Regions from separate parts of the Paenibacillus sp. ALE3 genome, predicted to be linked through region 2. Evidence: predicted binding sites of a transcription regulator. Region 2 holds the regulator's gene; the other holds the start of a gene.
What was found. The regulator CtsR, encoded in region 2, represses protease genes until heat stress. The targets are predictions, from matches to a motif close to ATGGTCAATAAAGGTCAAACA.

Region 1: a site for CtsR is predicted at 12,332-12,352, ahead of clpP (ATP-dependent Clp endopeptidase proteolytic subunit ClpP). Genes of this name have one in related genera too.

What each region holds. Positions count from the first base shown of each region.
Region 1 covers NZ_CM134214.1:5,117,430-5,133,762, reverse strand. The annotation lists gene hisIE (bifunctional phosphoribosyl-AMP cyclohydrolase/phosphoribosyl-ATP diphosphatase HisIE) at 1-613, shown strand, start outside; gene hisJ (histidinol-phosphatase HisJ) at 650-1,474, shown strand; gene ACXHJ2_RS23015 (tetratricopeptide repeat protein) at 1,708-3,477, shown strand; gene trxB (thioredoxin-disulfide reductase) at 3,517-4,470, shown strand; gene ACXHJ2_RS23005 (ROK family glucokinase) at 4,877-5,827, shown strand; gene rapZ (RNase adapter RapZ) at 5,891-6,790, shown strand; gene ACXHJ2_RS22995 (gluconeogenesis factor YvcK family protein) at 6,803-7,789, shown strand; gene whiA (DNA-binding protein WhiA) at 7,795-8,739, shown strand; gene ACXHJ2_RS22985 (HPr family phosphocarrier protein) at 8,875-9,144, shown strand; gene ACXHJ2_RS22980 (SIMPL domain-containing protein) at 9,418-10,164, shown strand; gene ACXHJ2_RS22975 (PdaC/SigV domain-containing protein) at 10,402-11,511, shown strand; gene clpP (ATP-dependent Clp endopeptidase proteolytic subunit ClpP) at 11,624-12,220, opposite strand; tRNA gene ACXHJ2_RS22965 (tRNA-Arg) at 12,432-12,503, opposite strand; gene ACXHJ2_RS22960 (sugar-binding transcriptional regulator) at 12,764-13,801, shown strand; gene gap (type I glyceraldehyde-3-phosphate dehydrogenase) at 13,894-14,904, shown strand; gene ACXHJ2_RS22950 (phosphoglycerate kinase) at 15,028-16,209, shown strand; gene tpiA (triose-phosphate isomerase) at 16,269-16,333, shown strand, end outside.
Region 2 covers NZ_CM134214.1:205,468-221,800, forward strand. The annotation lists rRNA gene ACXHJ2_RS00845 (23S ribosomal RNA) at 1-498, shown strand, start outside; rRNA gene rrf (5S ribosomal RNA) at 577-693, shown strand; gene ACXHJ2_RS00855 (GNAT family N-acetyltransferase) at 857-2,044, shown strand; gene ACXHJ2_RS00860 (CtsR family transcriptional regulator) at 2,583-3,047, shown strand; gene ACXHJ2_RS00865 (UvrB/UvrC motif-containing protein) at 3,132-3,656, shown strand; gene ACXHJ2_RS00870 (protein arginine kinase) at 3,686-4,750, shown strand; gene clpC (ATP-dependent protease ATP-binding subunit ClpC) at 4,795-7,239, shown strand; gene radA (DNA repair protein RadA) at 7,482-8,855, shown strand; gene disA (DNA integrity scanning diadenylate cyclase DisA) at 8,868-9,944, shown strand; gene pssA (CDP-diacylglycerol--serine O-phosphatidyltransferase) at 9,999-10,745, shown strand; gene ACXHJ2_RS00895 (PIN/TRAM domain-containing protein) at 10,936-12,021, shown strand; gene ispD (2-C-methyl-D-erythritol 4-phosphate cytidylyltransferase) at 12,092-12,790, shown strand; gene ispF (2-C-methyl-D-erythritol 2,4-cyclodiphosphate synthase) at 12,787-13,263, shown strand; gene gltX (glutamate--tRNA ligase) at 13,303-14,763, shown strand; gene cysE (serine O-acetyltransferase) at 15,245-15,925, shown strand; gene cysS (cysteine--tRNA ligase) at 15,950-16,333, shown strand, end outside.

The sequences.
Region 1 (16,333 bases), 900 kb from region 2:
TATGAACCGCGAGTCGCTGAAACGGTCTTTGGAGTCAGGAGAGACCTGGTTCTGGTCACGTTCCAGACAGGAGCTGTGGCACAAAGGAGCAACTTCTGGGAATACGCAAAAGATCTCCTCCATCCAGCTGGATTGTGACGGCGATGCTCTATTGGTGCGTGTCATTCCGAGCGGTCCGGCCTGTCATACAGGCGCAACGAGTTGCTTTTCTCGTGATATTTCCGTGCCAGGAACAGCTGTAACACCTGTGGCAGGAAAAGCAGGAGCTCAAGTGTCGGTAACTCGTACCGATGCTATTCCCATTGCTTCAGAAGGCCGCTTTGAGGTGCTTGCCCAATTGGAAGCAATTATTAAGGAACGCGAGGAGACGCGTCCTGAAGGAGCCTACACGACCTATCTTTTTGATAAAGGTGTAGACAAAATCCTGAAAAAGGTTGGCGAAGAAGCATCTGAGACAATCATTGCAGCCAAAAATAAAGATAATGAGGAGTTGCGTCTGGAGGTCAGCGACCTGATTTATCACCTGCTGGTGCTGTTGCAGGAGCGCAAGCTACCACTCGATGACGTGCTGGCTGAGCTGAATCGCCGTCATGAACGCCCTCGTCGTGATTAGGACGGCTATTGTAGGATTTGAAAGGGGGAGGGCTGCATGAAAATTGACTATCATACGCATCATTCCCGCTGCGGGCATGCGATAGGAAGTCTGGAGGAGTATGTGCAGCAGGGGATCCGGCTGGGGCTGGATCAGCTCGGCTTATCCGATCATATGCCGCTGCTGCATGTAGAACCAGCCAACTATTATCCAGAAATGGCGATGCCTATGGATGAGCTGCCCCGATACGTGGAAGAATGCTTGGATCTGAAGGAGCGTTATAAAGGGCAAATTGATATTCGTGTTGGTTTGGAAGGCGACTATATCGAGGGCTGGGAACGCGAAATCGAAGATATCGTCCATGCATACCCATGGGATTATGTGATTGGTTCCGTCCACTTTCTCGGTGAGTGGGATGTCACCGACTTCCGTCAGGTACACCATTGGGAAGGTAAAAATGTGCTAGAGGTGTACCGCACATATTATGATGCGGTTTCCAAGGCGGCCGCTACGGGGTTGTATGACATCATGGGTCATTTGGATGTCATTAAGCGCTTCGGCTATCATCCGAAACCAGAGGAAGAGGAGGAGCTGCGTGAATTGGAGCGCTCCGCACTCTCAGCCGTAGCCCGCAGCGGTCGGGCCATGGAGCTGAATGCATCAGGACTATCCAAACCCTGTGTCGAAATGTTTCCGAGCCGCCGCATGCTGGAGCAAGCTTTCACGCTAGGTATCCCGTTGACCATCGGCTCGGATGCCCATGATCCAGCGAAGCTGTCTGAGCACTTGGAGAAGGCGCGATCACTTTTATATGAAGTCGGCTATCGCGAGCTTGCCGTATTTCAGCATCGTGAACGTTCACGGGTACCGTTAACGCTATAATACTTATTTATTGGGTCAAAATGTTATATCTAGTTGCTAGCCGAACGCACCTTTCATACAGGGAAAATGCGCTCGGCTATTTTGCGTATTTTTGCATATGTATCTATCGGGGTATGAGTACGGAACCGATTTTTGGAATGAGGTAGGATCGACTGTCAAGTCGTTTTGAAGTTGTGGTATACTGAAGGGTATGAACATGCCAGTTACTTTTAAAGGAGGTGCCTTGGTTATTTATGAAAGGGAAACATCTGCGAGTTTCGGAACCTAGCCCTAAGATTATTGCTTTGCGTTTCGACGCATCTTTCTTTTTTGAGAAAGCTGTGCGCTCGCTTGATCGCAATCATTATGACAAGGCATTGAAATATTTTCGCAAAGCCGTTGAATATGAACCGGATAATCCGGTGAATCATTGCAATATGGCGGGTATATTATCAGAGATGGGGGATTATGCAGGTTCGAATGAGATCCTGTCCTCTGTTCTGAGTGACGTAGACTCGTCGATGACAGAATGTTATTTCTATATGGCGAATAATTACGCTAATATGGAGCAGTTTGAAGAAGCGGAAAAAGCATTGGTCACGTACCTGGAGGAGGACGAAGAAGGCCAGTTTCTTGATGAAGCCGAGGAAATGATGGAGCTGCTCTATTATGAGCTGGACCGTCCGACGAAGCTGAACCGCATTAAGGCCCGGCAGGGAGTGGTTGAGCATGATCAGGCCCGTGTTCTGCTGGAGGAAGGGAAATTTGCTCAGGCAGCCCAACTGCTCAAGCAAATTTCTGAGGAGCAACCAGACATGTTCGCTGCGCGGAATAATCTGGCGCTAGCGTATTACTACATGGGATTGTTCCAAAATGCTAAGGCTACCATTATTCAAGTGTTGGAGGATGAGCCAGGTAATTTACACGCATTGTGCAACTTGGCGATTTTTTATCAGCACGAAGGCGGCGGTCCGGAATTGGATCGTCTGGTTCAAACCTTGGCGGTCACTATACCGTTTCAGGAGGAGCAGGTATTCAAGCTGGCGACCACTATGGGGATTCTCGGACGTCATGAGGAGGCCTACAGACATTTTCGTAGGTTGCTTCATGGCAATGGAGAGAACAATGCGGACGCTTCTTTGTACCATTACACAGCGGTAGCTGCCAGCAATACAGGAAGATATGCGGAAGCTCGGCGGTTATGGAGTCATTTGCAAAAGCAGGATGCTTCCTCGGAGGTTCCAAGATTTTTCCTGTCCAGATTGGAAGAGCTTCAGCAGGAAGGTACACCGCTGCAAGTGCTCAGCTATCACTATCATCTCCCGTTTGAAGAGCAATTCCGCATGTGGGAGAAGTTTGGTGCTGAGCAGGTGCCTGACAGTATGAAGAAGGACCCGCTAATCCGGTCATCTTTCTTTTGGGCCTTGCGCCACGGAGACCGGGCGACTCAGCTTCAGGTCATTCAGGCGTTAAGCCTGATCGGTGACGATGAGGTGCGTCAGGCGCTGGAGTCCTTCGTAGAAGACCCGGATCAGGAGAGTGAACTCAAACGCCGTGCTCTGCAAGTATTGCAAGAGCTGGCAGAGCAGGAAGTACAGAATACACACGCGGTTACGGAGCATCCTGAGCGGTTGGAGGCTGAGAAAGATCCGCATACAACCGAAGGTGATATCTCTGCTTCGCCAGTTGATCCACAATGGCAGGCCGTGCTGGACAAGGTACTGACCGTCATGAGCAAATCATCCGATCCGGCCATGCAGCATGATTTGAGATCACTTTGGCAGGAGTATCTGGATCGGCTTGCTCCAGAAGTCCCGATGGTTCAGCATACTGAGGGATGGGCAGCTGCGCTGGAATATTTGACAGCCAAAATGCATCATCATTCAGTCACCTATCAGGAAGTAGCCGACCGCTATGGTATTTCCGTATCGACCGTAAGCCGCTACGCACGTCAAATTGACAGCGTGTGTGGTATCAAACAGAAGCTGAAGCAGCCGCTCTCCACGTTTAAAAAGCAGGTCTGAGACCTGCTCCAAACATCACTTAAAGGAGGCAACAAACGTATGTATAAATCCATAATTATTGGTACAGGTCCTGCAGGCTACACAGCCGCTATCTATTTGGCACGCGCCAACATGAATCCGCTGATCATTGAAGGAATGCAGCCCGGTGGGCAGCTTACCACAACGACTGAAATTGAAAATTTCCCGGGTTTTGAGCAAGGTATCCTCGGACCTGAGCTGATGGATAACATGCGCAAGCAGGCCGAACGTTTTGGCGCTGAGTTTACTTCCGGTTGGGTAGAGGAAGTCGATTTCAGCAAGCGCCCTTTTAAAGTGAAGGTAGAGGGTAAAGGCATCATTGAGGCGGAGTCGGTTATTATTGCTACAGGTGCGTCCGCCAAATACCTCGGCATTCCAGGTGAGCAGGACAATGTAGGTCGCGGAGTTAGCACATGCGCAACTTGCGACGGCTTCTTTTTCCGTGGGAAAAAGATTATCGTGGTCGGCGGTGGCGATTCAGCCATGGAGGAAGCGAGCTTCTTGACCCGTTTTGCTTCCAGTGTAACCTTGGTCCATCGTCGTGACGAGTTGCGGGCATCTAAAATTATGCAAGACCGCGCACGCGAGAATGAAAAAGTACATTGGGCATTAAACCGGACTCCTCTGGAAGTTGTGACGGGAGAAACTGGCTTAAAGGGCTTGAAAGTACACAATAATGAGACCAACCAGGATGAGCTAATAGAGGCAGATGGCGTGTTCGTGGCGATTGGGCATACACCGAATACAGGCTTTCTGAACGGACAGATCCATACCGATGAGCACGGCTATATTGAAGTGAAGCCAGGCACGACGGAAACGAATATCCCGGGTGTTTTTGCCTGTGGGGACGTTCAGGATAACCGTTATCGACAAGCCATTACGGCTGCGGGAACGGGCTGTATGGCGGCTATGGATTGCGAGAAGTATCTTGAAGGCAGCGCCGTCCACGACTGGAGCGAAACACTGGATCAATAAAGGGTGTCTATAATACACAAAGTGGCTAATGTGAGGGGCTAAGGGCCCTCTGTTAAGCCCCGTTGTTTGTTCAGGAAGAGAAAGCCTGGTGCATTTGCACAGGCTTTCTCCTTTTTATGATTATAGAATTTATAAATGTTCAGCGGAGCTGAACAATTCTTTAATCGCAAGAAAAATTTCCGTTAAGCGTGGTCTGGCTTCCTTGAAAGTACGTCAACAGACGTTTTTCTTATGGAGGCATGAGGTTAAAAGTTCAGCTAATCGTACATTTTTCAACAGGCAAGTGTCCTTGACCGTAACGGGGGCTTCAATTATAGTTGGAACGTAGGATTACTATTATGAGGCAGGAATTTTAAGCTATATTTCATACCAGATTTTTAAGTAAACATAAAAGGTGGCTTGGAACATGTCTGAAAGTATCTATGTAGGTGTCGATTTGGGTGGTACCGCGATTAAAGTCGGCATTTGTAATGAAAACGGACAGCTTTTGCACACATATGAGGGACCAACCGAAACCGATAAAGGTGTAGACGTTGTCATTGGTAATATCGAAAAATATGTGCGGCACATTGTTGAGGAATCTCCTTATGAGTGGGATCAACTAAAGGGTGTCGGTGCAGGCGTTGCAGGTTTTACGAATGTTCGTGATGGTATTATTGTCCTCGCTCCTAATATTGGCTTTCGTGACGTACCGATCCGTGCGCTCCTAGAGAACCGGATTGGCAAGCCTGTGAAAATAGACAATGATGCGAATGTTGCTGCGCTGGGTGAGGCTTGGGCTGGTGCAGGCAAAGGCATTGAAAACTGCGTATGCTATACCCTGGGAACAGGCGTAGGTGGCGGTATTATTATAAACGGTAAAATATATCAAGGTTCTTCGGGCATGGCTGGGGAAATTGGCCATATCAGCGTTGTGCCTGATCTGGAGGCTATTCAGTGTGGATGCGGCAAAATGGGTTGCTTGGAAACTGTATCTTCCGCAACAGGCATCATTCGTATGGCCAAGGATGCTGTGGAACGTGGCGACCGGACCTCTCTGGCTCTGGAAGATCACATTGCTGCTAAGGAAGTATTCGATGCTGCTAAAGCCGGGGATGAAGTCGCGCTGCGTATCGTGAACCGGGCTGCCTTTTATTTGGGGAAATCGATGGCAGCTGTTGCCGCTGTGCTCAATCCAGAATTGTTTATTATAGGCGGCGGTGTTTCTAAAGCAGGCGACTTTTTGTTTGAAGAGATGCGTCGCGTATACGCCAAGCTGGCACCTGAACCGCTTCAAAAAGGTGTATATATCGTACCAGCGGTGTTAGGCAATGACGCGGGTATCGTAGGAGCTGCAGGGTTGCTGCTACGCTCCTAATCCACAGGTTGATGATAGGGGTACTGGCATAGAGCGAAGAAGCAAAAGGAGAGGGAAGTCCATATGACAGACAATCTAAAAAATGCTGCACCGTGGGCAACGCTCATTATTATTACGGGGATGTCAGGCGCAGGGAAGACCATTGCGGTGCAGAGCCTTGAAGACTTGGGCTTCTTCTGCGTTGATAATCTGCCCCCTGTGCTGATTCCCAAATTTGCCGAGTTGATTGAGCAGTCTAACGGTAAAATAGGCAAAGTGGCTCTTGTCATTGATTTACGCGGACGAGAATTTTTCACCGCCTTGTCGGAATCGCTTAATTATATTAAAGATCATTTTACGATTCATTGTGAAATTTTATTCTTGAATGCGAATGACGGTGTTCTCGTACAGCGGTACAAAGAAAGCCGTCGACGGCATCCGCTTGCTCCAGATGGTATGCCTTTGGATGGGATTCGTTTGGAGCGTAAGATGTTGGAGGAACTCAAAAGCTCCGCTACACAGGTTATTGATACAAGTACGATGAAGCCCGCAACCTTAAAGGCGAGGATTATCTCGAGATTTTCTCATCTGGAGAGCAGTATGCTGTCCGTGAACATTACATCTTTTGGCTTCAAGTATGGTATTCCCATTGATGCCGATCTTGTATTCGATGTGCGCTTCCTGCCTAATCCCCACTATGTGGACCAGCTACGTCCACACACGGGACAGGATAGCGATGTATATGATTATGTTATGAAGTGGCCGGAGACTCAGGCGTTTCTGACCAAGTTACTGGATATGTTGCACTTTTTGATTCCGCAGTATCGCAAAGAGGGTAAAAGCCAGGTCATTATCGGTATTGGCTGTACTGGAGGTAAGCATCGTTCAGTTGCAATATCGGAGTATTTAGGAAAAATGCTGGGTGCCAGCGAGACAGAATCCGTTTCTGTTTCGCATCGGGATGCTGATCGGGACCGGCATTAATGAGGTGAAATCATGAAAGAGACCGGATCACAACGGGAGCGCCCACGTATTGTTGTTATGGGCGGCGGAACCGGCTTGTCCGTCATGCTGCGGGGCTTGAAGCAAAAGCCGCTGGATATTACGGCTATTGTTACAGTCGCTGACGATGGCGGAAGCTCCGGGATATTGCGCAGTGAGCTGCAGATGCCCCCTCCAGGGGATATCCGCAATGTGCTGACTGCCTTGGCTGACGTGGAACCAGTAATGTCAGATATGCTAAAATACCGTTTCGGTGCTGGATCAGGGTTGTCAGGCCATAGCTTGGGGAATTTGATCTTAGCAGCGATGACTGATATATCGGGGGATTTTGTAACGGCGGTGCGTGAGCTTAGCCGTGTATTTGCTGTCCGAGGGCGTGTACTACCGGCGGCTGAAGAAGGCGTTGTGCTCAGCGCCGAGATGGAGGATGGTACGGTGATCACCGGGGAGTCCAAAATCCCAGAAGCGGGCGGACGAATCAAACGTGTTTTTCTTGAACCGACTCACGTGGAGCCGTTGCCTGAGGCTGTGGAAGCCATTAATGAAGCCGATGCGATTCTGATTGGTCCCGGCAGTCTATATACCAGCATTTTACCGAATTTGCTTGTACCGAAACTTGCTGAGGCTGTGGTGAAATCAGATGCTATCAAAATATTTGTCTGCAACGTGATGACCCAGCCGGGGGAAACCGATGGCTATACAGTGGGAGATCACCTGCAAGCGATCTATGAGCATGTAGGACATCATCTGTTCGACTATGTCATTGTAAATAACGGAGAAATTCCGCCCCAAGTACAGGAGATGTATGCCGAGCAGGGAGCTAAGCCTGTTCAAGTAGACATGGGCGAGCTGGCTGATCGAGGATATAAAGTAGTGGCAGATACGTTAGTTCTGTTCCGCACGTATTTACGGCATGACGCCGACAAACTGAGCCAGCATATTTACCAATTGGTACAAAACTGGATGTTAAGAAGGAGGTGAGTCCCTTGTCCTTTGCGGCACAAACGAAAAAAGAGCTTACGATGATTGAAAGCCAGCCCTGCTGTGAAAAAGCGGAACTGTCTGCGCTCATACGTATGCTCGGATCCGTACAACTGTCGAATAAAAGGGTGATATTGGACGTGTCCACAGAAAATGCCGCGATTGCAAGGCGGATTTACTCCTTGATCAAAAAGCATTTTCAACTTCACATCGAACTGCTTGTACGGAAAAAAATGCGCTTGAAAAAAAATAATGTGTATATTGTCCGTATTCCTAATGGTGTACAAGAGCTGCTAAAGGAGCTTTATATTGTCTCAGAAGGTTTCTTGTTCACTGACGGGATTAATCGAGATATCATTCGGAAAAACTGTTGTAAGCGGGCTTATCTGCGGGGTGCCTTTATGGCAGGTGGCTCTGTGAATAATCCAGAGGGATCGTCTTACCACCTTGAAATTTCTTCGATGTATGAGGAGCATTGTCAGGCGCTAGTTGATCTCGCTAATGAGTTTCATCTCAATGCCCGCTGTATTGAGCGAAAAAAAGGCTTTATCCTTTACATCAAGGAAGGCGAGAAGATCATTGAGCTGCTCAGTATCATTGGGGCGCACCAAGCCTTATTCAAATTTGAAGATGTACGTATCATGCGCGATATGCGCAATTCCGTAAACCGTATTGTTAATTGCGAAACAGCTAATTTGAACAAGACGATCGGAGCTGCTGTCCGGCAAATTGAGAATATTAAGTTGCTGGAGAGGGAAGTTGGTTTGGAGACCTTGCCAGATAAACTGCGTGAAGTGGCAGAAATTCGGCTTGCTCATCCCGATTTGAATTTAAAAGAAGTCGGGGAAATGCTCAAAGGGGTCGTGAGTAAATCGGGTGTAAATCATCGACTTCGCAAAATTGATGAGATGGCTGACAAAATCAGGGGGGAAAACGGCCTGATTCCGTAAAAGAGGGTCTGTGGGGCTTTTAGAACCGGTTTTTTTAGTTTTTTTTCTAGTGTCTGTCCCGGGTTAATGTTATAATGTGATAAATAAAATGGAGTAAATAGCGTCCAGATTTATTTGATGAGGGGGTAAGCTGACATGTCAAAACATCCAGTAGTTGTACGCTTGAAAACAGGACTGCACGCCAGACCTGCTGCGTTGTTCGTACAGGAAGCGAATAAATATTCATCTGAAATTTTTGTGGAAAAAGAAGACAAAAAGGTTAATGCCAAGAGCATCATGGGTATTATGAGCCTCGCCATCAGTACAGGTACTGAAATCAATATTAGTGCTGAAGGTGCGGACGCCGAACAGGCTGTAAACGCTTTAGTAAGTCTGGTTAGTAAGGTAGAGCTGGAAAATCAATAAACGAGCATTTGCTTTGTGATATGATGTATGCTCTTAGTGAAAGCCCCCTCGGGGGCTTTTTTTTGTATCCAGAAAAAAGCATTCAACCAGCCCCGCCATTAAGCTATTTATGTATATTTATTTGAATATAGCGACCGCGTTAAGTCCAAGCTACAAATAGTTAAAACCCCTGGGTAATGCTCTGTTTCGGAAATTTATACCGCTTGACTGCAACCTTTTCCCGTTTTTTCCGTCTGGAAGGTACAAACATTTTCAAGAAAGAGGCTGACTACAATGAGAGTTTGGACAAAAACAGTAAGCACAGCAATTCTTGCAGGAGCATTATTAGCTGGGGGAATAGCAGGAGGGCTGTGGACGGGAGCTGATCGCGCTTATGCAGCAACGGCGAATGGTGTAATTAACGTGAGTGGAAGTGGTGAAATAATGGCTAAGCCAGATATCGCTTATCTCTCTATTGGTGTGCAATCGGAAGGGAACACCGCTGCTGCTGCTCAAAAAGCCAATGCTGCGAAAATAAACAAGGTTACACAGCTATTAAAAGAAAAATGGAGCATTAGTGCAGACGATATTCAGACAAGCCAGTTCTCTGTACAACCTAACTATACCTATAACGAGAAAGAAGGACAGAAGCTCAAAGGCTACATGGCCAACCATACACTTTCAGTGAAATATCGCAATTTGGACAAAATTGGTCAACTGTTGGATGAGGCTACAAATTCCGGGGCAAACAACGTAGATAATATACAGTTTTCCGTAGAGAATTCTTCCGCTTATGAGGAAGCAGCCATTGCAAAGGCGTTGGATAATGCTCAATCCAAAGCCAGTGCCGTAGCAAAATCAGCTAAACGTGGCTTAGGAGCTCTGGTGAATGTTACAGTAGATGGCGGGGAAGCTCAGGTTTTCACACAACGTGAGAATGCCATGTCCAAAGCGCTCATGGATATGAGTGGCGGAACAGAGATACAGTCGGGTCAAGTAACGGTGAAAGTCCAAGTGTCTGCTCAATATGAGATGAACTAGTATAGACCATTAAGCGGAGCCGCAAGCGCCTGCAACATTGCAGGATGACTTGTTGGCTTCTTTTGTCTATTGAAACCATTTTGTAATGAGTCTGTCATTGCTAATGGCTGTTAGGTGTACAGATTGAAATCAGGGAGTGTACAGATTGTAAACTACATACAATAGGGTATAGATATAATAAGAAAAGTGATCAAAACACATAGATTATACAGATTTGCAATAGGAGGAATACTTACGATGAACAAACATACAAAAAAATGGGGCTCAGCATTGCTGGCAGCGGGAATTTTAGCAGGAGTTGCGGTTATTCCGGTTTCCTATATTGGGGCAGCATCGACCAAACAGCAGCAAGCGACAACACAGCAACCAGGGATCGCCATCCAATGGAATGGTAAAACGTTGGCCGCTAAAGGTATTCAAGTGAACGGGAACACCATGATTCCAGTGGCAGCACTGCGTGACAGCTTGGGAATTCCGGTGAGCTATGACACCAAAGAAGGGACATATACAGTGGGGAGTGGGTACAACAAGCTCTATATCGTGGTCTCCTCCTCGGATGCCTATGTCAATGTGAACGGAATCAACACGCGCAGCATGGATGCCAAAATGGTCGCCGGGAAGTTATACATCCCTATGAGTCTGCTGAAAGACTATCTGGGTATCGATGCTCAGTGGAATGCAGCTCAGAAAACCGTAACATTGAGTAAAAGCCAGCTAAATCCAATTACAATTGCATCTCAGACGCTTCCAGCTTCGAGTAATGCAAAGGTGTCTTATAAGATTAAGTATCCGCAAATCAGCGGCAATCAGCTAAATTCTGAGGCTCAACAGGCCATTAATAATGTGCTTAAGAAGCATGCAGAGACAGTATTGGCAGCAGGCAAAAAGATGGTGGCAGAGGGAGAGGTTACAGCAGAAAGACCGTATGATTTCGAAAATGATTTTGCAATTGCCTATAACAAGGACGGTATTCTAAGTGTGATTATGCAGGACTACTCGTATACAGGTGGCGCACATGGTATGACGGCGCGTAAAGGATACACGTTCTCGCTCGCTGATGGCAAGCTGCTACAATTGTCTGACGTATTGAAGGCAAATCCGAACTATAAAAAGTTTTTGAATGCTGATCTGAAGAAAAAAATTGATGCGCTCCAGGCTGGCGAAGGTTTTGAAAAATTTAAAGAGTTGGCCGCAGATCAGAATTTTTATGTGACCAATAGTGGAGTAATCATCGTGTTTGATTTGTATGATTATGCTCCATACGCGTATGGAATTCCAGAGTTTACTTACTCGTTCGCTCAACTGCTGCCTCAGGGCGGGAAGCCTTTTGCGGGACAAAATCAATAATTTGGATGACCTATATTTTTAAAAAATAGCAAATCAAAAAGGCTGCCTACTGGATACAAAAATCCGAGGCAGCCTTTCTATTTACCAGCTATTCAGAAGTAAACCACTTTTCTTATACACCTTCTGGAGAGGAGCTAGTTAACACTTTATCAATAATACCGTATTCTTTGGCATCATCAGCGGACATGAAATAGTCACGGTCTGTGTCTTTTTCGATGCGTTCCAGTGGTTGACCTGTGCGATCTGCGAGAATGCGGTTCAATTTGTCACGCATTTTCAGAATGCGACGGGCGCGAATTTCGATATCCGTTGCCTGTCCTTGTGCACCGCCCAGTGGTTGGTGAATCATAATTTCACTGTTTGGCAAGGCAAAACGTTTGCCTTTGGCACCTGCATTCAGCAAGAAAGCACCCATGGAAGCAGCCATACCTACACAAATGGTAGATACGTCAGGTTTAATGTATTGCATCGTATCGAAAATGGCCATACCAGCTGTGATGGAACCGCCAGGACTGTTAATATACAAGTGAATGTCTTTTTCAGGATCTTCAGCAGCCAAAAACAGCATTTGTGCAATAATTGAGTTGGCTACAACGTCATTGACGTCCGAGCCCAACAAAATAATGCGATCCTTCAACAGTCTGGAATAAATGTCATAGGCGCGTTCGCCGCGGTTACTTTGTTCTACTACCATAGGAACATAGCTCACGTCAAAAAACCTCCCTTAAATATCGTTAGTGGATTTGGTGGATATGCCGATTACACATCCCTATTTATAAACTGTTACCGTATTAACCACATGATAAACAATTTCAAACAAAAAGTCAAAGAAAGTCAAACTATTGATTAAAAAAAGAGCGCTCAGCGCTCTTTTTGGTTAAAAACATTATATGGAACATTTAGCCAATCATATAAAACGACGCGCCCGCGAGGAATCGAACCTCGATCTCAGGCTCCGGAGGCCTACGTCATATCCGTTGGACCACGGGCGCACAGATGAACATTACAAGCAACTAACTAATTAATTTGGAAACAAAGATGATTATATGATATACGGCATTGAATTGCAAGCTTTTATTACGTGCGCATATTCACATAAAAAGTTGAGAAATATAGGTTCAGATAGACTTGCATGTGAAGCAAATATTGGGTAAGATATACGTGGGACTTAAAAAGTTATCCCGGGACATTTTAAGACCAGTTAGAGATATAGCATAGAGACAGAACTTAGAAGTGTGCGGGAGTGGAAAGCATGCGAAAGATATTAGAAATACAGAAGCAGCTTCTGCCCGACCTCATGGATGTTTTGAAAAAAAGGTACACGATCCTGCATCAGATTATGCTGTCCGAAGTTATTGGACGCAGAACACTGGCAGCTTCACTGGATATGACCGAGCGCGTACTGCGCGCTGAGACTGATCTCCTTAAAGCGCAAGGGCTAATTGAGATTGAGAGTGTGGGCATGAAGGTGAGCAAAGCAGGACTGGATCTGCTGGAACAGCTGGAGCCGATTGCGAACAACTTGTTCGGCCTGTCCCAATTGGAGGATCAGATTCGTCAAGCCTACGGTTTGAGGAAGGTGGTTGTCGTTCCAGGGGATTCGGATGCTTCACCGTTAGCGAAGCAGGAACTGGGCCGTGCTGGCGCAAAGGCGCTGCTGAGTGTTATGGATGACGAGGACGTGGTCGCTGTAACAGGTGGCACGACGATTGCAGATGTGGCGGAACAACTGACATTACCTGCTAACGGCCCGCTTAAAGGCGGATGGTTTGTACCGGCACGCGGGGGTTTGGGAGAGAGCATGGAAATGCAGGCAAATACAATTGCTTCCACGATGGCTCGCAAGGTCGGCGCTCAATACCGTCTGCTCCATGTACCGGATTTGCTCAGCAATCATGCTTACAACTCCTTGCTTGAGGATACGAATATTCAGGATATATTGAGCCTGATTCGAGAGAGTCGTATTATCATTCACGGGATAGGCAACGCCATAGCAATGGCCCACAGACGCAAGCTTGACCCTGAAACCTTTGCCCAGATCAGCAATGAGGGCGCGGTCGCCGAATCGTTTGGTTATTATTTTAACGAAGACGGCGTCGTTGTTCACAGAATGCTGACGCTTGGACTCCGTTTGGAGGACATCAGGCGCACGGAGACGGTGTTAGGTGTGGCTGGAGGCAAGAGCAAGGCGGCTGCTATTCATGCGGTATTGCGTTTCGGACAGGAAGACATTCTTGTCACTGACGAAGGCGCTGCTGCCGAGATTGTAAGCCGTTATTTAAGAGATTGATAAGGTTTTTTAATTGTGTTGTCTTGACGGGCTTTCGGGTCTGTCTTGAATATATAAAACTAAACTAAACGAACTTTGGGAGGAACTCACTCATGACAGTTAAAGTTGGTATTAACGGTTTCGGACGTATTGGACGCCTTGCTTTCCGCCGTATTCAAGACGTAGAAGGTATTGAAGTAGTAGCAATTAACGACTTGACAGATTCCAAAATGCTGGCGCATCTGTTGAAATATGATACAACACAAGGTACTTTCCAAGGGGAAGTAGAAGTACATGATGGTTTCTTCAAAGTAAACGGTAAAGAAGTTAAAGTTTTGGCTAACCGTAACCCAGAAGAATTGCCTTGGGGAGACCTGGGTGTAGACATCGTTCTGGAATGCACAGGTTTCTTCACAACTAAAGAAGCTGCTGAGAAACATTTGAAAGGCGGCGCTAAAAAGGTTGTTATCTCCGCTCCAGCTACTGGCGACATGAAAACTGTCGTTTACAACGTAAACCATGAAATTCTGGACGGATCTGAAACTGTAATTTCCGGTGCTTCTTGCACAACTAACTGCCTGGCTCCTATGGCTAAAACATTGCAAGACAAATTTGGTATCGTTGAAGGCTTGATGACTACAATTCACGCTTACACTGGCGACCAAAACACTTTGGATGCTCCACATGCTAAAGGTGACTTCCGTCGTGCTCGCGCAGCAGCTGAAAACATCATCCCTAACACTACTGGTGCTGCTAAAGCAATCGGTCTGGTTATCCCTGAGCTGAAAGGTAAATTGGATGGCGCAGCTCAACGTGTTCCAGTACCAACAGGTTCCCTGACTGAGCTGGTAACAGTTCTGGAGAAAAACGTAACTGCTGAAGAAATCAACGCAGCGATGAAAGAAGCTTCCGATCCTGAAACTTACGGATACACTGAAGATCAAATCGTTTCTTCTGACATCAAAGGTCTGACTTTCGGATCCCTGTTTGATGCAACTCAAACTAAAGTTCTGACTGTTGGCGACAAACAACTGGTTAAAACTGTAGCTTGGTACGACAACGAAATGTCCTACACTGCACAATTGATCCGTACTTTGGAATACTTCGCTAAATTGGCTAAATAAGAATTTCCTTATCGAGCAACATCATAGAGCGGAAACAGGTGTTATTGTTTCCGCTCTTTATATATCAAAATGTGCCTTAAATTCCTGTTTAGTAAAATTATAAGGGTGCGGAGGAATATGGAGATGAACAAAAAGAGCGTACGTGATATAGAACTGAATGGAAAACGGGTGTTTGTTCGTGTAGATTTTAACGTTCCGGTTGAAGATGGTAAAATTACAGATGACAAGCGTATTCGCGAAACCTTGCCAACCATTAACTACCTGATTGAAAAAGGTGCAAAAGTTATTTTGGCGAGTCACTTTGGACGTCCAAAGGGTCAAGTCGTTGAATCCATGCGTCTGACTGCTGCTGGTGTACGTTTGTCCGAACTGCTGAAAAAGCCAGTTGTTAAAGTGGACGAAGCAGTTGGTGAAGCTGTTAAAGCGAAAGTGGCTGAACTGCAAAACGGCGATGTGCTATTGCTTGAAAATGTACGCTTCTACCCAGGAGAAGAGAAAAATGATCCTGAACTGGCTAAGCAATTTGCTGAACTGGCTGACATTTTCGTGAATGATGCTTTTGGTGCAGCACACCGTGCTCATGCTTCTACAGAAGGTATCGCGCATTTCCTTCCGGCTGTTTCCGGCTTGCTGATGGAAAAAGAGTTGTCTGTTATTGGTAAAGCTTTGTCGAATCCAGATCGTCCTTTTACAGCCATTATTGGTGGTTCCAAAGTAAAAGACAAAATCGACGTAATCGACAACCTGCTGAACATTGCAGATAACGTAATTATTGGCGGCGGTTTGACTTATACATTCTTCAAAGCTCAAGGTCATGAAGTGGGTCAATCTTTGCTGGATGAATCCAAACTGGACGTAGCTCTTGGATTTATTGAAAAAGCGAAGAAGCTTGGCAAAAACTTCTACCTTCCTGTGGATATCGTTATCTCTGACGATTTCAGTGCTACAGCGAACACGAACATTGTGGACATCGACGGCATTCCTGCAGATTGGGAAGGCGTGGATATCGGACCGAAAACTCGTAAAATTTATGCAGATGTTATCAAAAACTCCAAATTGGTTGTTTGGAATGGACCAATGGGTGTATTTGAAATCGAGCCTTTCGCTGGCGGTACTCGTGAAGTAGCGGAAGCTTGTGCTACAACAGAAGCATACACCATCATTGGTGGCGGTGATTCTGCGGCTGCGGCTGAAAAATTCCACTTGGCTGACAAAATGGATCACATCTCCACTGGCGGCGGCGCATCCCTGGAATTCATGGAAGGCAAAGCACTTCCGGGTGTTGTTGCACTTAACGATAAATAATCAAACGCATTACGCGTAATAAAGGCTTTAGGGCACCTAATAGTTAGGAGTTGAAACCATTGAGAACACCGATTATCGCGGGTAACTGGAAGATGTTCAAAACCGTACCAGAAGCTAAAACCTT
Region 2 (16,333 bases):
CCGGTGGTACCGCATGGAAGGGCCATCGCTCAACGGATAAAAGCTACCCTGGGGATAACAGGCTTATCTCCCCCAAGAGTCCACATCGACGGGGAGGTTTGGCACCTCGATGTCGGCTCATCGCATCCTGGGGCTGAAGTAGGTCCCAAGGGTTGGGCTGTTCGCCCATTAAAGCGGTACGCGAGCTGGGTTCAGAACGTCGTGAGACAGTTCGGTCCCTATCTGTCGTGGGCGTAGGAAATTTGAGAGGAGCTGTCCTTAGTACGAGAGGACCGGGATGGACGTACCGCTGGTGTACCAGTTGTTCCGCCAGGAGCACCGCTGGGTAGCTATGTACGGAAGGGATAAGCGCTGAAAGCATCTAAGCGTGAAGCCCCCCTCAAGATGAGATTTCCCAATTAGTAAGACCCCTTGAAGACGACGAGGTAGATAGGTTGGGGGTGGAAGTGCAGTAATGCATGGAGCTGACCAATACTAATCGGTCGAGGGCTTATCCTAAAGATAAAGCGCAAGGAAGTTTCGGATCCAGTTTTCAAGGTGTAACCTTGAAGTTAGAATTTGCGAGGCAAATTCATGTTTGGTGGCGATAGCGGAGGGGTTCCACACGTACCCATCCCGAACACGACCGTTAAGCCCTCCAGCGCCGATGGTACTTGGACCGCAGGGTCCTGGGAGAGTAGGACGTTGCCAAGCAAAAGTGAAAAAGGATGATAACCTTAGCAGGTTATCATCCTTTTTTTTATGTATTTTGTGGATGGACACCTGCTTCTAAGGTTGACAGAGAGAAGATGCTTTGCGACACTCTAAGTGCGTATTTTTTTAAAAGGTCCAAGTATACGAGCGAGGTGACGAAGTTATGAAGATCAGGCAATTACAACGTGAGGAATTTGAAGCAGCTATTGAATTATCCCAGTATGCTTTTCAGTTTACAATGCCCCCGGAGGATCTGGAGAAAGCTAAGAAGAAATTCAAACCAGAACAAACATGGGGAATCTTCGACGGGCACGAATTGAATGCTAAACTGACTTTGCTGCCGCTACAAGTATACATACATGGTCAGGTTTTTGATATGGGGGGCATTGCTGGTGTGGCAACGTGGCCGGAAAAGCGTCGCGGGGGGATGGTTTCACGTTTGTTGACGCATGCGCTTGAAGAGATGAAGACTGCAGGACAAAGCCTTTCTTTTCTGCATCCATTCTCATTTGCCTTTTATCGTAAATTTGGATGGGAAACATATACGGAGTACAAAAAGTACGTCATTCCAATTGATAAATTCCCTGCTAAACTTAAAACAGAAGGTATAGTCAAACGGGATATCAAAAATATTTCAGAATTGGACCAAGTGTATCAATCGTATGCTTCACGTTACAATGGTACGCTGGTACGAGATAAGGAATGGTGGCAGGAACGGATTTTAAATGAAAATTATCGAACTGTAGTATATTACACGGATGCAGGCAATCCTCAGGGATATGCACTATACAAAATAGAAGATAAACAGTTAAATTGTGATGAGTTGGTATATGAAAATGAGACGGCACGTCGGGCTTTGTGGACTTATTTTGCAAATCATGACTCAATGATAACCCAAGGTAAATTTATTTACGTTCCAGCAGATGACAACCTGCCCTTTTTACTCGATGATCCGCGAATTCAACAGGAAACGGTGCCTTATTTTATGGGGCGTATTGTGGATGCAGTTGCTTTTGTAGAGAGATACCCTTTTGAGCAGATTGGAGAAGAAACAAGTTTGACCTTACATCTGACAGATCGGTATGCCCCTTGGAATGAAGGAGTATGGAGATTAACAATTACTAGGGAGGGGCAAGGACATCTGGCAAGAGTGGATACAAGCAATTTATCTGACAACGCCTTAGCAGCTGACTTGAAACTGGGGATTCAGTCATTAACAACTTTAATGCTCGGCTACCAGCAAGCTGATAACCTGTCTAATTGGGGGCGTATTGAAGGAAGCAGTAAGTCTGTGGCTGCACTTAAACGTGTAATACCAATAAAACAAACGTTCTTATTGGATTTTTTCTGATAAAGCTCCAATTGGTTCTTCTTAATTTCCAACTTTTTTTTAACCAATTGGATGTGGTTTATCATAATTACTCAAAGCTCTTTCCATAATGGGAAGAGTTTTTTGTAATATGGTATAAAACATAATTAGATTGCGAAAAATGGTATTGACCCCTTGGCAAAAATGAAATTTGTGCTATAATACGAATATAGTCAAAGAAAGTCAAAGTCAATTGGAATCAGTGTGATTCCACAAAAGTATTATGTTGTTGGATTGGCCGTATATAACAATTTGACAGCAAAAAAGTAAAAATAACGACCTGATTTGCGTATAGTTAGGAGCTGCTTCTTATGTACAGAAGTGAAGTGTATGATTTATCGCAAATAAAGGTCACACTAGAAACGAAACGGTACAATTCCAATGGATGTACAACAGGCAATAGCCTGAATGCAGCTTAGATTCGTGACTATATCGTTTGGTTAAGTTCAATATACGGCGGACTCTGTGGAGCGTGAAATGTACTTGAATACTTGCGTTTCCGTTAGTGGAGGATGATGAAATGCGCAATGTTTCCGACATTATTGAACAATATTTGAAGAGCATGCTGCTGGAAAGTCCCCAAGGCTTAGTGGAGATTCAGCGCAATGATCTGGCTGACCGCTTTTCCTGCGTACCGTCGCAAATTAATTATGTAATTAGTACCCGGTTTACGCTGGAAAAAGGTTATGTGGTGGAAAGTAAACGCGGTGGTGGAGGCTACATTCGAATTCAGCGAATTCAATTACCTGCACAACATGCGATCCATACACACCTTCATCAGAGCATCGGGGAGGAAATTAGCCAATCGGCAGCAGAAGGACTGATTTATCAGTTAGAGGAAGCTCATTTTTTAAGCAAAAGGGAAGCTGGTCTAATGAAGGCTGCTTTATCAAGAGATACATTATTGCTAAAGCTTCCCTATCGTGACCAACTGCGAGCAAGATTGCTTAAGGCTATGCTGATCTCGTTGCTGGCGGCCAAATAGCTAGTATCCATTAACCAGTGAATAGAGATTTGCAATTCAGATGTAGGGATTTGTAAAAATCCTGACGTTGAAGGAGGTGCTTTTATGCTGTGCCAAGAATGTAATATGCGGCCGGCAACTTTGCATTTCACCAAAATTGTGAATGGCGAAAAGACAGAGTTTCATATTTGTGAGACATGTGCGAAGGAAAAAGGGGAGATGATCCCTGGAACACCTAATGGCTTTTCGATTCATAGCTTGTTGTCGGGGATGTTGGATTTTGACTCCAGCACAAAGAGCCAGTCTTCAGGTCACACTGTTCCCCAAAATCTGCAATGCAAGGATTGCGGTATGACTTATACACAGTTTAGTAAGCTAGGACGTTTTGGATGTCCATCATGCTATCAATATTTTGATAGTCGTCTGGACCCTCTGTTCAAGCGTGTGCATGGTAGTACGAGTCATGTTGGGAAAGTTCCGGTCCGTACTGGAGGCCGATTAAAGGTTAAACGGCAAATTGATGATTTGAAAAAAGAGATGCAACAACACATTGTACAGGAAGAATTCGAATCAGCTGCTGAGCTTAGGGATCAAATCAGAAAGCTTGAAAAAGAAATGACTGAAGAGTAAAGTTTGTGAAGAGTAGGAGGGAATGCGTGATGCCCAATATCCGATTTACGGAAAAGCCGCTAAGTGATTGGATGCGTGGTGATGCTGCGGATTCGGAGATTGTCATTAGCAGCCGGGTAAGAATTGCGCGTAACTTGCAGCATCTGCCTTTTCCCATGCTTGCTACCAATCAGCAGTCGGAAGAAGTGCTTCAACGCTTAACGGATATCCTTCAGTATGATGATTTGCGTCGTTTTGGTACTTTTCATACCTTGAAAATATCCGAGTTGGATGAGATCGACAAGCAGGTACTGGTTGAGAAGCACTTAATTAGTCCTAATTTGGCGAACGAATCTCGCAACGGTGCTGTGTTGATTAGTGATGATGAATCAGTTAGTGTTATGATAAATGAAGAGGATCATCTGCGTATTCAGTGCTTATATCCGGGATTTCAGGTGAGAGAAGCCTGGGAACGCGCTATGGTCATTGATGATGCATTTGAAGCTCATGTTGATTATGCATTTGATGATCGGAGAGGGTTTCTGACCAGTTGTCCGACGAATGTCGGCACAGGTATGCGAGCTTCGGTGATGATGCATTTGCCCGCATTGGTTATGACTCATCAAATCAATCGTATATTGTCCGCTGTTTCACAGGTAGGTCTTACGGTTCGCGGTATTTATGGTGAAGGCAGTGAAGCAGTTGGAAATTTGTTTCAGGTATCTAATCAGATTACCCTGGGACAAACCGAAGCAGAAATTATTGAGAATCTGCATGGCGTGGTGCTGCAAATTATAGAGCACGAACGTTCTGCCAGAGAACGATTGATGAATGAATCCATGCTGCGGATTACAGATCGGGTGATGCGTTCATTCGGTATTTTGTCGTATGCAGCAGTTTTGGATTCCAAGGAGGCTGCACAGCGGCTGTCCGATGTACGTCTCGGTGTAGATTTAGGGATTTTGGAGCGTCCTTCCATTGCAGCGATGAATGAGCTTAATGTGATGACGCAACCTGGCTTTCTGCAAAAAAGCTTTGGGGATAAAATGAATACCGGTGAGCGCGATATGTACCGGGCGAAGCTGATCCGGCAAAAATTAGGCACAACCCTTTAATATATAGAATGATCTGAAATACACATTGTGGAGGTGCAGGATATATGATGTTTGGAAGATTTACGGAACGTGCACAGAAAGTGCTTGCCTTGGCCCAGGAAGAAGCTGTTCGATTGGGACACAACAACATTGGCACAGAGCACATTTTGCTAGGACTCATTCGTGAAGGCGAAGGAATAGCAGCGAAAGCCTTAATCGGTTTAGGGCTGGGACTGGAGAAAATCCAGGATGAAGTGGAAACACTGATTGGACGCGGTCAAGAGCAACCGACGAACATTGCCTATACTCCACGTGCCAAAAAAGTCATTGAGCTGTCTATGGATGAAGCACGTAAATTGGGTCATACCTATGTAGGTACCGAGCATATTTTGCTAGGTCTTATTCGTGAAGGTGAAGGCGTGGCAGCACGTGTTCTGAACAACCTGGGTATCAGTTTGAACAAAGCGCGTCAGCAAGTGCTTCAATTGCTCGGCAGCAGCGAGGCGGTTTCCAGCCATCACGGTGCTCCCGCTAATGTCAGCACTCCAACCCTGGACAGTCTGGCACGCGATCTTACGGCTTCTGCGAAGGAAAATAACCTGGACCCCGTTATTGGGCGTAGCAAGGAAATTGAGCGCGTTATTCAAGTGCTCAGCCGCCGTACAAAGAACAATCCTGTTTTGATCGGTGAACCTGGGGTAGGTAAAACAGCGATTGCCGAAGGATTGGCACAAAAAATCATAGCGAATGAGATTCCTGAAACGTTGCGCGACAAACGCGTAATGACACTTGATATGGGCTCTGTAGTAGCAGGTACTAAGTATCGTGGTGAATTTGAGGATCGCTTGAAGAAGATTATGGACGAGATTCGTCAAGCCGGAAATATCGTACTGTTCATTGATGAGCTGCACACGCTGATTGGTGCTGGTGGAGCGGAAGGCGCAATTGATGCGTCCAACATCCTGAAACCTGCTCTGGCACGTGGCGAGCTGCAATGTATCGGTGCTACTACGCTGGATGAATATCGCAAATATATTGAAAAAGATGCTGCTTTGGAGCGTCGTTTCCAACCTATTACAGTGGATCAACCTTCTCCAGAAGAAGCAATCCAAATCTTGTATGGTCTGCGCGACCGTTACGAAGCGCATCACCGTGTAAAAATCACGGATGAGGCTATTGAAGCTGCAGTAAGATTGTCAGATCGTTATATTACGGATCGCTTCCTACCGGATAAGGCTATTGACCTTATTGATGAAGCGGGCTCCAAGGTAAGGCTGAATTCCTATACAGTACCGCCAAACCTGAAACAGCTGGAAAACCGTCTGGAAGATATCCGTAAGGAAAAAGATTCAGCGGTACAAAGTCAGGAGTTTGAAAAGGCAGCTGCGCTGAGAGATACAGAGCAAAAGATCCGTGAAGAGCTGGATGTCACTAAAAACCAATGGAAAGAACAACAGGGGCGTACAGATTCCGAAGTTACACCAGAGGATATCGCTCAGGTTGTTGCCATCTGGACTGGTGTCCCAGTCAGCAAGCTAAAAGAAGAAGAAACACATCGTTTGCTGAATATGGAGCAACTGTTGCATGAACGGGTGATTGGGCAGGACGAAGCTGTTAAGGCAGTAAGCCGGGCGATTCGCCGGGCACGCGCCGGTCTGAAAGATCCGAAGCGTCCAATCGGCTCCTTTATTTTCCTCGGTCCAACTGGGGTCGGTAAAACAGAGCTGGCACGCGCCTTGGCTGAATCTATGTTTGGTGATGAAAATGCGGTTATCCGTATTGATATGTCCGAATATATGGAGAAGCACTCCACATCCCGTCTGGTAGGAGCGCCTCCAGGGTACGTTGGATATGAAGAAGGCGGTCAACTGACTGAGAAGGTACGTCGTAAGCCTTACTCTGTTGTGTTGCTGGATGAAATTGAAAAGGCACACCCAGAAGTATTCAATATTCTGCTGCAAGTGTTGGAGGATGGACGTCTGACGGATTCCAAAGGTCGTGTTGTTGACTTCCGTAACACACTTATCATCCTAACTTCCAACGTTGGTGCGCAGGCAATCAAACGTAACTCCACGCTTGGCTTTACAGCTGTTGTGGACGCTGGGGCGGATTACGATAACATGAAGGGCAAAGTGATGGATGAACTGAAGAAAAGTTTCCGTCCTGAGTTCTTGAACCGGATAGATGAAATTATCGTTTTCCATTCTCTCGAAGAAAAACATATTGCCGAAATTGTTTCACTCATGTCTGAGGAGCTGCGTAAGCGTCTGAATGAGTATGAGGTGGACTTTGAGTTGACAGATAAGGCTAAGAATTTCCTTGCCAAGGAAGGCTTCGATCCAGCGTATGGTGCGCGTCCATTGCGTCGTGCAATCCAGAAGCATATTGAAGATCGCCTGTCCGAGGAACTGTTGACTGGAAACATTTCTAAAGGCGACTCTCTCTACATTGATGAAGAGAACGGTGCATTGACAGTAACGAAAAAGGATAATGTATCCGCGAAGTCCTAAAGCAGTTTAGTAAATAAAACATTAGAAAAGGGTGTCTCGCAGGCTGGAAAGCTATTGCGAAGGCACCCTTTTTGTGTATTGAATACCTTGAAAGGGTAGGCTAAAAGCTTTGGGAAAGTTTGTGATATTGCTTTACGTCCGCCAAGCTTCAATGGTAAACTTTTATTGTTACAGCTCTTTCAGGTGCTGTGTGAAGATAAATTCGACATCATCGTCGTCAAGAAGGAGCCAGGGAATAAAGTATGGCTAAAGTGAAAACTAAATTTTCCTGTACGGAATGTGGCTATGAATCGCCTAAATGGTACGGAAAATGTCCTGGATGCCAGGCATGGAATTCCATGGTCGAAGAAACGGAAAGCGTTGTAAAAACTCAAGGAATGGGATCTTCCCTTCTTACTCATAGCACAAAAGACAAACCGCTTCCTATTATTGAAGTGGAAAGTGGCAAAGAAACACGAATCTTGACGGGAATTGGTGAATTAAATCGTGTACTTGGTGGAGGTGTGGTGCCAGGTTCACTTGTTCTGGTGGGTGGTGATCCGGGGATCGGCAAGTCTACGCTTATGCTGCAAACCTCTAATGAGCTGGCTTTAACTGGTTTAAAGGTACTCTACGTGTCTGGTGAGGAATCCGTCCGCCAAACAAAGCTACGTGCAGATCGCCTCGGTGCCTTGTCTCCCAGTCTGTACGTATTATGTGAGACGAATTTGGAGACGATTGAAGAAGCAGTAGACAGCTTGAAGCCAGAGTTTTTGGTCATCGACTCGATACAGACTGTATATTTGCCTGAGGTGACAAGTGCGCCTGGTAGTGTAGCTCAGGTGCGCGAGTGTACTTCACGATTTATGCGGATTGCCAAGGGATTAGGTATTGCTACAGTACTGGTAGGGCATGTGACCAAGGAAGGCGCTATTGCAGGTCCGCGTTTGTTGGAGCATATGGTCGATTGTGTACTTTATTTTGAAGGAGAGCGACATCATACGTATCGGCTGTTGCGTGCGGTTAAGAATCGCTTTGGTTCTACGAATGAAATTGGTATTTTTGAAATGGCTGAAAGTGGTTTGCGTGAGGTGGCGAATCCTTCTGAACTTTTCTTGTCCGAACGGCCACTGGGGGTGGCTGGTTCCACCGTCGTTGCCAGTATGGAGGGAACCCGACCTGTATTGGTTGAACTGCAAGCACTAATTGCAGCTACACATTTTCCATCTCCACGCCGAATGGGTACGGGGATCGACCATCATCGGATGGGATTAATCATTGCCGTCCTAGAAAAGCGGATGGGCATGTTTTTGCAAAACCAGGACGCTTATCTCAACGTTGCTGGAGGCGTAAAGCTGGATGAACCAGCGGTGGATTTAGCTATAGCGGTGAGCATTGCTTCCAGCTTTAGGGATGCTCCTACCAAGCCATATGATGTGATTTTTGGTGAAGTAGGACTGACAGGCGAGGTGCGGGCTGTATCCCGAGCAGAACAGCGAGTGCGAGAAGCGGAGAAATTAGGTTTCAAACGGGTGATCATGCCCGAGAAAAGCTTAAAGGGTTGGACACATCCGAAAGGGATACAAATTATAGGAGTTGGAACGGTGGCAGATGCACTGGCAGCTGCATTAGATTAGGGGGCATTGAGAATGAAGGAAGCGAGCCAACTGGATAAAATGAACGATTTGCTGCGGCTTGTGGCACCGGGAACTCCCTTTCGCGACGGATTGGAAAACGTTTTGCGTGCCAAAACGGGTGCTCTTCTGGTCGTTGGCTATAGCCCGGAAGTAATGGAAGTCGTGGATGGCGGTTTCTCTATTAATTGTGATTTTTCACCGAACTATTTGTATGAGCTGGCTAAAATGGACGGCGCAATCATATTGAGCGAGGATTTAAAACGAATTTTATATGCCAATACGCAATTGATTCCTGACTCCTCCATTTCGTCCATAGAAACAGGGATTCGGCATCGGACGGCGGAACGAGTTGCGAAGCAGACTGGCAAACTGGTTGTGTCTATTTCCCAGCGTCGTAATATTATTACGTTGTATCAGGGGACTTTACGGTATGCGCTCAAGGAAATCGGGGTTATCTTAACGAAAGCCAATCAGGCCATTCAGACGCTGGAAAAATATAGATCCGTATTGGGGCAAGCCTCAACCAATTTAACTGCATCTGAATTCGAAGAGCTGGTTACCATGCCAGAGGTTGTTAATGTCATTCAACGGATCGAAATGGTGCTGCGCATCAAAATGGAGATCAAACGATTTATTAACGAGCTCGGAAATGAGGGCAGGCTGATTAGCATGCAGATGGAGGAGCTTGTCAGCAATATCGAGGAAGAAGCTTGGTTGCTGTATAAGGATTATGCCAAAGACGACAGCGACGAGAAGATTCGTGAAATTATATTGGGACTCAAACGTTCTACGGACGACGAATTACTGGATGTAAATCATATTGTACGTTTATTAGGCTACCCTTCTTCAGCAGCGACATCAGAAGAATATATTGCTGCACGCGGATATCGGGTATTGAACAAAATACCTCGTTTGCCAAATGTAATTATTCATAATCTGGTGGAGCGATTTGGACGTTTTCCACATGTCATGACAGCAACGATTGAAGAACTAGATGAAGTAGATGGCATAGGAGAGGTTCGTGCACGTACGATTAAAGAAGGGCTTAAACGTTTGCAGGAACAAGTTTTCATTGACAGACAAATGTAAATGTAATACAGTGAAAGGATTATAATGGAACAATTCATACATTGAGGTGAAGAGATGATTACCAAATCAATTCCGAACATGTGTACCTTGGGTAACTTGTTTCTCGGAATGATCGCCATTTTATTGGCCGTAGACGGAAAATACAGCCTTGCCGCTATTATGGTTATTGTCGCCATGTTGTTGGACGGACTGGATGGAAGGATGGCCCGGGCTCTGAATGCCCAGAGCGAATTCGGTAAAGAACTGGACTCCTTATCAGATATGATATCTTTTGGTGTTGCTCCCGCAGTTATTATGTACATGGTTGCTTTTCATGATGCGAATTCGGCTCTCGCTTGGACGGTTACAGCCATTTTTCCGATGTGCGGAGCATTGCGTTTGGCTCGTTTTAACGTACGTCCCGGTGTACCAGGTTATTTCACAGGTCTGCCCATTCCGGCAGCAGGTGGCGTATTAGCCACTTTGTCCTTATTCCATAACGAGATTTCTTTGTTATACATGTCGATTGCCATGTTGCTGGTCTCTTATTTGATGGTTAGCTCCATGAGATATCCGAATTTCAAAAAGGTCGGTCTTCCGAAAAAAGCGATCTGGATTGCTCCATGGGTCGTAATTGCAGCGGTGTTTCTGGCCGTTAAATTTCCTGATCAGCTGTCGAAGCTGATTTTTGTACCATTGGTGCTATATGCATTGTACGGTATGAAGCTGAACATTCGGAAGCTATCACGCAGACGTGGACGGGAACGAGATCGTTCTAATCAAGAAGAACAGGACGACCAATATCGTCATTCGCAACGTTAGTGTCAGACAAGAACTAGAAGAAGCATTTATTTCCTTGATTCATTCAGGGAGATAAATGCTTTTTTTATGCATAAAAAGTGAAAACACAGGGTTAGTTATGCGAGAAATGGATCATACTGGTAAGGGAAGTGCTATGTATCCAATAAATAGCAGACTATTGAAAAGAAAATAAAGGAGGTATAGAAACTCAATGTGGAGAAAGGCTATTTTAACTTTTACAGGATTGTGCGGCGCGTGGTTTGGCTATACGTTATACCAGCGGATAGGAGGCATCGTATCGTGGATGCCACAATGGTTGAGTGATGGTTCTTTACCAGGAATGGCTGTTTGGATGTTAGCGGGAGCAGTGCTATTTATGGTTGGCTGCTCATTCGCAGGGGCGTCCGTGGCGAATCGATTGCAGCAGGGGATTGAAGGCTTGGTACGAATTCCGATGAATGAGATGATGGCAGGTGTGATGGGGTTAGCAGTGGGGCTGATCCTTTCCTTGGCAGTTTACCCACTCTTTTCAGGATTGGGGGCACCTGGTCTACTTATCCAGACCGCGGTTACCTTGGTATGCGGATATGTGGGATTGATGGTAGGGCTAGAAAAACGGGACGAGTTGTCATGCTTTTGGAGTTCAGGCTTTTTTGGTCGGGGAGCGGATGTAGAAGAACGCAAGCTGGAGGAACATAAAATTTTGGACACCAGCGTCATTATAGATGGGCGTATTGCGGATATCTGCAAAACAGGGTTTATTGAAGGAACCATTGTGATTCCTGAATTTGTGTTGGAGGAGCTTCAGCATATCGCAGATTCTTCAGATTTACTTAAGCGTAATCGTGGACGGCGGGGTCTGGATATTTTGAATAAAATCCAAAAAGAACTAGATGTGAATGTGCTCATTTATGAGGGGGATTTTGAGGAAATTTCAGAGGTCGACAGTAAGCTGGTTAAGCTTGCAAAGGTGTTGCAGGGTAAAGTTGTAACTAATGATTTTAACCTGAATAAAGTATGCGAACTTCAAGGTGTGTCTGTGCTGAACATTAATGATTTGGCGAATGCAGTGAAGCCTGTCGTACTGCCCGGTGAGGAGATTATGGTGCAGATTATCAAAGACGGCAAGGAGCATGGGCAGGGGGTAGCTTATCTGGATGATGGTACGATGATTGTTGTGGAGGGTGGACGTGACTATATTGGCTCTCTCATGGAAGTGCTGGTCACAAGTGTACTTCAGACCTCTGCGGGTCGCATGATCTTTGCTAAACCGAAATTATTGGAAAAAGCTCAATAAACGAGGTATGATGAAGTAGATGTGTTATCATACGGATCGTCCAAGTGCGATCAGGGCAGGAGTTATTTGAATGAACAATCAGGTAGGAGTCGTGATTGTGGCGGCCGGGCGCGGCTCCCGTATGGGAACGCAGGAGAGCAAGCAATTTCTGCTTTTGCGAGACAAGCCCATCTTCATACATACACTTGAAATATTCGCAGCAATGCCTGAAGTGGATGAAATGGTGATGGTTACTGGAGCTGGAGATGTGGAACGTTGCAGAGACTGGGTTCATCAATACAAGATCAGCAAAAATGTACGAGTGGTGGCTGGTGGCAGTGAACGCCAGCATTCGGTTTATCGCGGCTTGCGCCACTTGCAAACAGATTGGGTGATGGTGCATGATGGTGTGCGTCCACTGATTCAACCTGAGCTTGTACGTTCATGCCTGGAGGCTGCCCAGCGTACTGGTGCTTCTGTAGCGGCAGTACCTGTAAAGGATACGATCAAGCAAGTGAACGGGGATGGTATCATTACAGCAACGCCGGATCGCCGAAGTCTGTGGAGTATTCAAACGCCACAGACTTTTCGTCTTTCCGATCTGCTGCGGGCCTATGAGGAAGCGGAGCAGTCAGGATTTTTGGGGACAGATGATTCTATGCTGGTGGAGCGGCTAGGCATTCCAGTTACTGTCGTCCAAGGCAGCTATAAAAACATCAAAATTACTACGCCTGAGGATTTGGAGATGGCGGAGTTATGGGTAAAGACAGAGGGAGAGGATATCAAATGATCAGAATAGGGCAAGGGTTTGACGTCCACCAGCTGGTGGAAGGAAGGCCATGCATCATCGGAGGCGTACATATTCCGTATGAAAAAGGTTTGCTAGGTCATTCCGATGCAGACGTGCTGCTGCATGCCATTAGCGATGCCATCCTGGGCGCGCTTGGCTTGGGAGACATCGGAAAGCATTTTCCGGATAATGACCCTGAATTTAAGGACGCTGATAGCCTGAAGCTACTGGAGCATGTGTGGGGGCTGGCTAAAGAGCGGGGATATCGATTGGGGAACATTGATTCTACGATTATTGCGCAGAAGCCCAAGATGGCATCGTACATCCCGCAGATGAATGAAATCATCGCCCGGGTGCTGGAAGCAGAGGAGTCGTCCCAGGTAAATGTTAAGGCGACAACGACGGAGCAACTCGGGTTTACCGGGCGAGGCGAGGGAATTGCGGCTCAATCGGTTGTCTGTCTAATCAAGTAAATGCTATCATCTTGAGTAATTCTATTTGGAGGAGATTATATGAGCACGGAAGTTCGTGTACGCTATGCACCAAGTCCTACAGGGCATCTGCATATTGGCAATGCCAGAACAGCATTATTTAATTATTTGTTTGCCCGCAATCAAGGCGGGAAATTTATTATCCGCATCGAAGACACAGATGTGAAACGCAATATTGAAGGTGGAGAAGAAAGCCAGCTTAAATATTTGAAATGGTTAGGCATGGACTGGGATGAAAGTATAGACGTGGGCGGCGAGTTTGGACCTTATCGCCAGACCGAACGCTTGGACATCTACAAAACATACTGGCAGGATTTGCTGGATCGTGGTCTGGCATACCGCTGTTATTGCACGGAAGAGGAGCTTGAACGCGAGCGTGAAGAACAGATGGAACGTGGGGAGACACCACGTTACTCAGGAAAACACCGTGATTTAACAGAAGAACAGTGCCAAGCATTTGAAGCAGAGGGCCGTGTACCAAGTATTCGTTTTCGCGTACCAGAAGATCGTGAATATACGTTTGATGATATGGTTAAAGGTCAAATTACGTTCAATTCCAAGGAAAGCGGCGATTTTGTTATCGTCAAAAAAGACGGTATTCCGACATATAACTTCGCCGTAGCGGTTGACGACTATTTGATGAAAATATCGCATGTACTACGGGGCGAAGATCATGTATCCAATACACCGCGGCAGTTGATGATTTTTGAAGCTCTCGGCTGGGAGCCTCCACGCTTTGGTCATATGACGCTGATCGTAGGCGAGGATCACAAAAAGCTCAGCAAACGAAATGAATCCATTATTCAGTTCATGGAGCAGTACGATAAGCTGGGCTATCTGCCGGAAGCTATATTCAACTTTATTGCGCTGTTGGGCTGGTCTCCGGAAGGCGAGGAAGAGATCTATGATCGGGAACAACTGATTTCGATTTTCGATCCTAATCGTTTGTCCAAAAGCCCAGCTGTATTTGATACAAACAAGCTTGCTTATTTGAATAATCATTATATTAAAAAAGCTGATCCTGAGCGGATTGCCAGCATGGCCATTCCACATTTGCAGGCAGCAGGGCTGTTACCAAATGAATTATCGACGGAACAACAGGATTGGGCTAAAGCTCTTGTCCGCTTATACCAAGAACAAATGACTTCAGCGTCTGATATTGTGGCGTTGTCTGAGTTGTTTTTCCGTTCGCATCTGGAGTTGGATGCTGATGCGGCGGCTGTTCTGGCCGAAGAGCAGGTTCCTGAAGTACTTAGAGCCTTTGCAGGCAAGGTTGAAACGAGCGAGGAATTTACAGCTCCACAAATGGCCAAGCTGATCAAGGAAGTTCAAAAGGAAACTGGTTTTAAGGGGAAACAGCTGTTCATGCCGATTCGTGTGGCCCTTACAGGTCAAACTCATGGACGGGATCTGAACGAGACCATCTATTTACTTGGACGTGACAAGGTGTTGGACCGTCTTAAGGCACAAATTAAAGGCTGATATTTCTTGTCAATTTGTTGTCTTTTCGCTATAATGACTCCATTGATATGGATTGATACTTACGTGTAAAGGCTGCGAACAGGAGAAGTACACTGCATAAGGGCATCTACCAGAGAGGACGGTTGAGGGGAAACCCCAGGCTGAGAACCGTCTAGATGACCTGCGGAGGAAATGCGCCTGGGAGCCGTGCGCCCGAACCCTCGTTAGCCTACAATGCTAATGCGGCAAGGGCTTGCCGATTCGTTCCCGTTACAGGACGCCAAAGACGGACTTTTCTGCTTTTTTTGTAGCAGATATGTTCGAAGCAGAGTGGGACCACGTATATGCGTCTCTGCAGCCTAGGCTGCGGAGGCGCTTTTTCATTTTTATCAGATTCAGACTCGCTGTAGATTGAAAATTGTCGAAGCGTGCTAGTGACTACGAAAATTGGCGAAATCTGAAGTGTGATGCGGCGAGGATATGGAGGGAAGAGGAGGGCGACATGTTCAGGCATTTCAAATCCGATATTCAAACTGTTTTGGATAATGATCCGGCCGCCCGGAGTAAGCTGGAAGTCATTTTTACGTATTCTGGCGTTCATGCCCTTTGGGCACACCGAATCGCACATTGGTTTTATTTGCGAAAGTGGTGTACTCTAGCCCGTGTTATATCCCAGGTATCGAGGTTTATGACAGGAATTGAAATTCATCCTGGCGCTCGTATCGGAGATCGGCTGTTCATTGACCACGGCATGGGTGTTGTCATTGGCGAAACCTGTGAAATTGGCGACGATGTCGTGTTGTATCAGGGGGTTACTCTTGGAGGGACTGGAAAAGAGAAAGGGAAGCGTCACCCCACCATTGGGAATAATGTCGTTATAGGCTCCGGTGCAAAAATATTGGGTTCATTTACGATTGGGGCGCAATCCAACATTGGCTCCAACTCGGTTGTGCTAAAAGAAGTTCCGCCAAACAGTACGGTAGTGGGCATCCCAGGGCGAGTGGTCAGACAGGATGGCAGACGTCCAGATCGACTTAGTCACCAATTGCCTGATCCGGTCGTCGATTCTATACGGTCTCTTCAAATGGAAATAGAACGATTGCGAGCAGAATTGTCTGATTTGAAGGAGGAGCAATCTGCTCAGAAACATCAGGTGACCCAAGAGAATAAATTACAAGGATAATTTTCATGAGGGAGGAACATAACGATGTCGCTTCAAATTTATAATACAATGACGAGGAGCCGGGAGCCTTTTGTGCCACTGGAGCCTGGAAAGGTTAAAATGTATGTATGTGGTCCTACAGTGTATGATTACATTCATATTGGTAATGCACGGCCTGTAATTGTGTTTGACGTGGTACGCAGCTACTTGGAGTATTTGGGCTATGATGTAAACTATGTGGTGAATTTTACGGATGTCGATGATAAGTTGATCCGCAAAGCTCGGGAACTTAATATGGCGGTTCCGGCAGTTGCTGAGAAGTTTATTGCTGCCTATCATGAGGATCTGGCAGGATTGAATGTTCCTGCTGCCAGCATAAATCCTCGTGTAACCGAGAGCATGGTTCTGATTATTGATTTTATCAAGGAT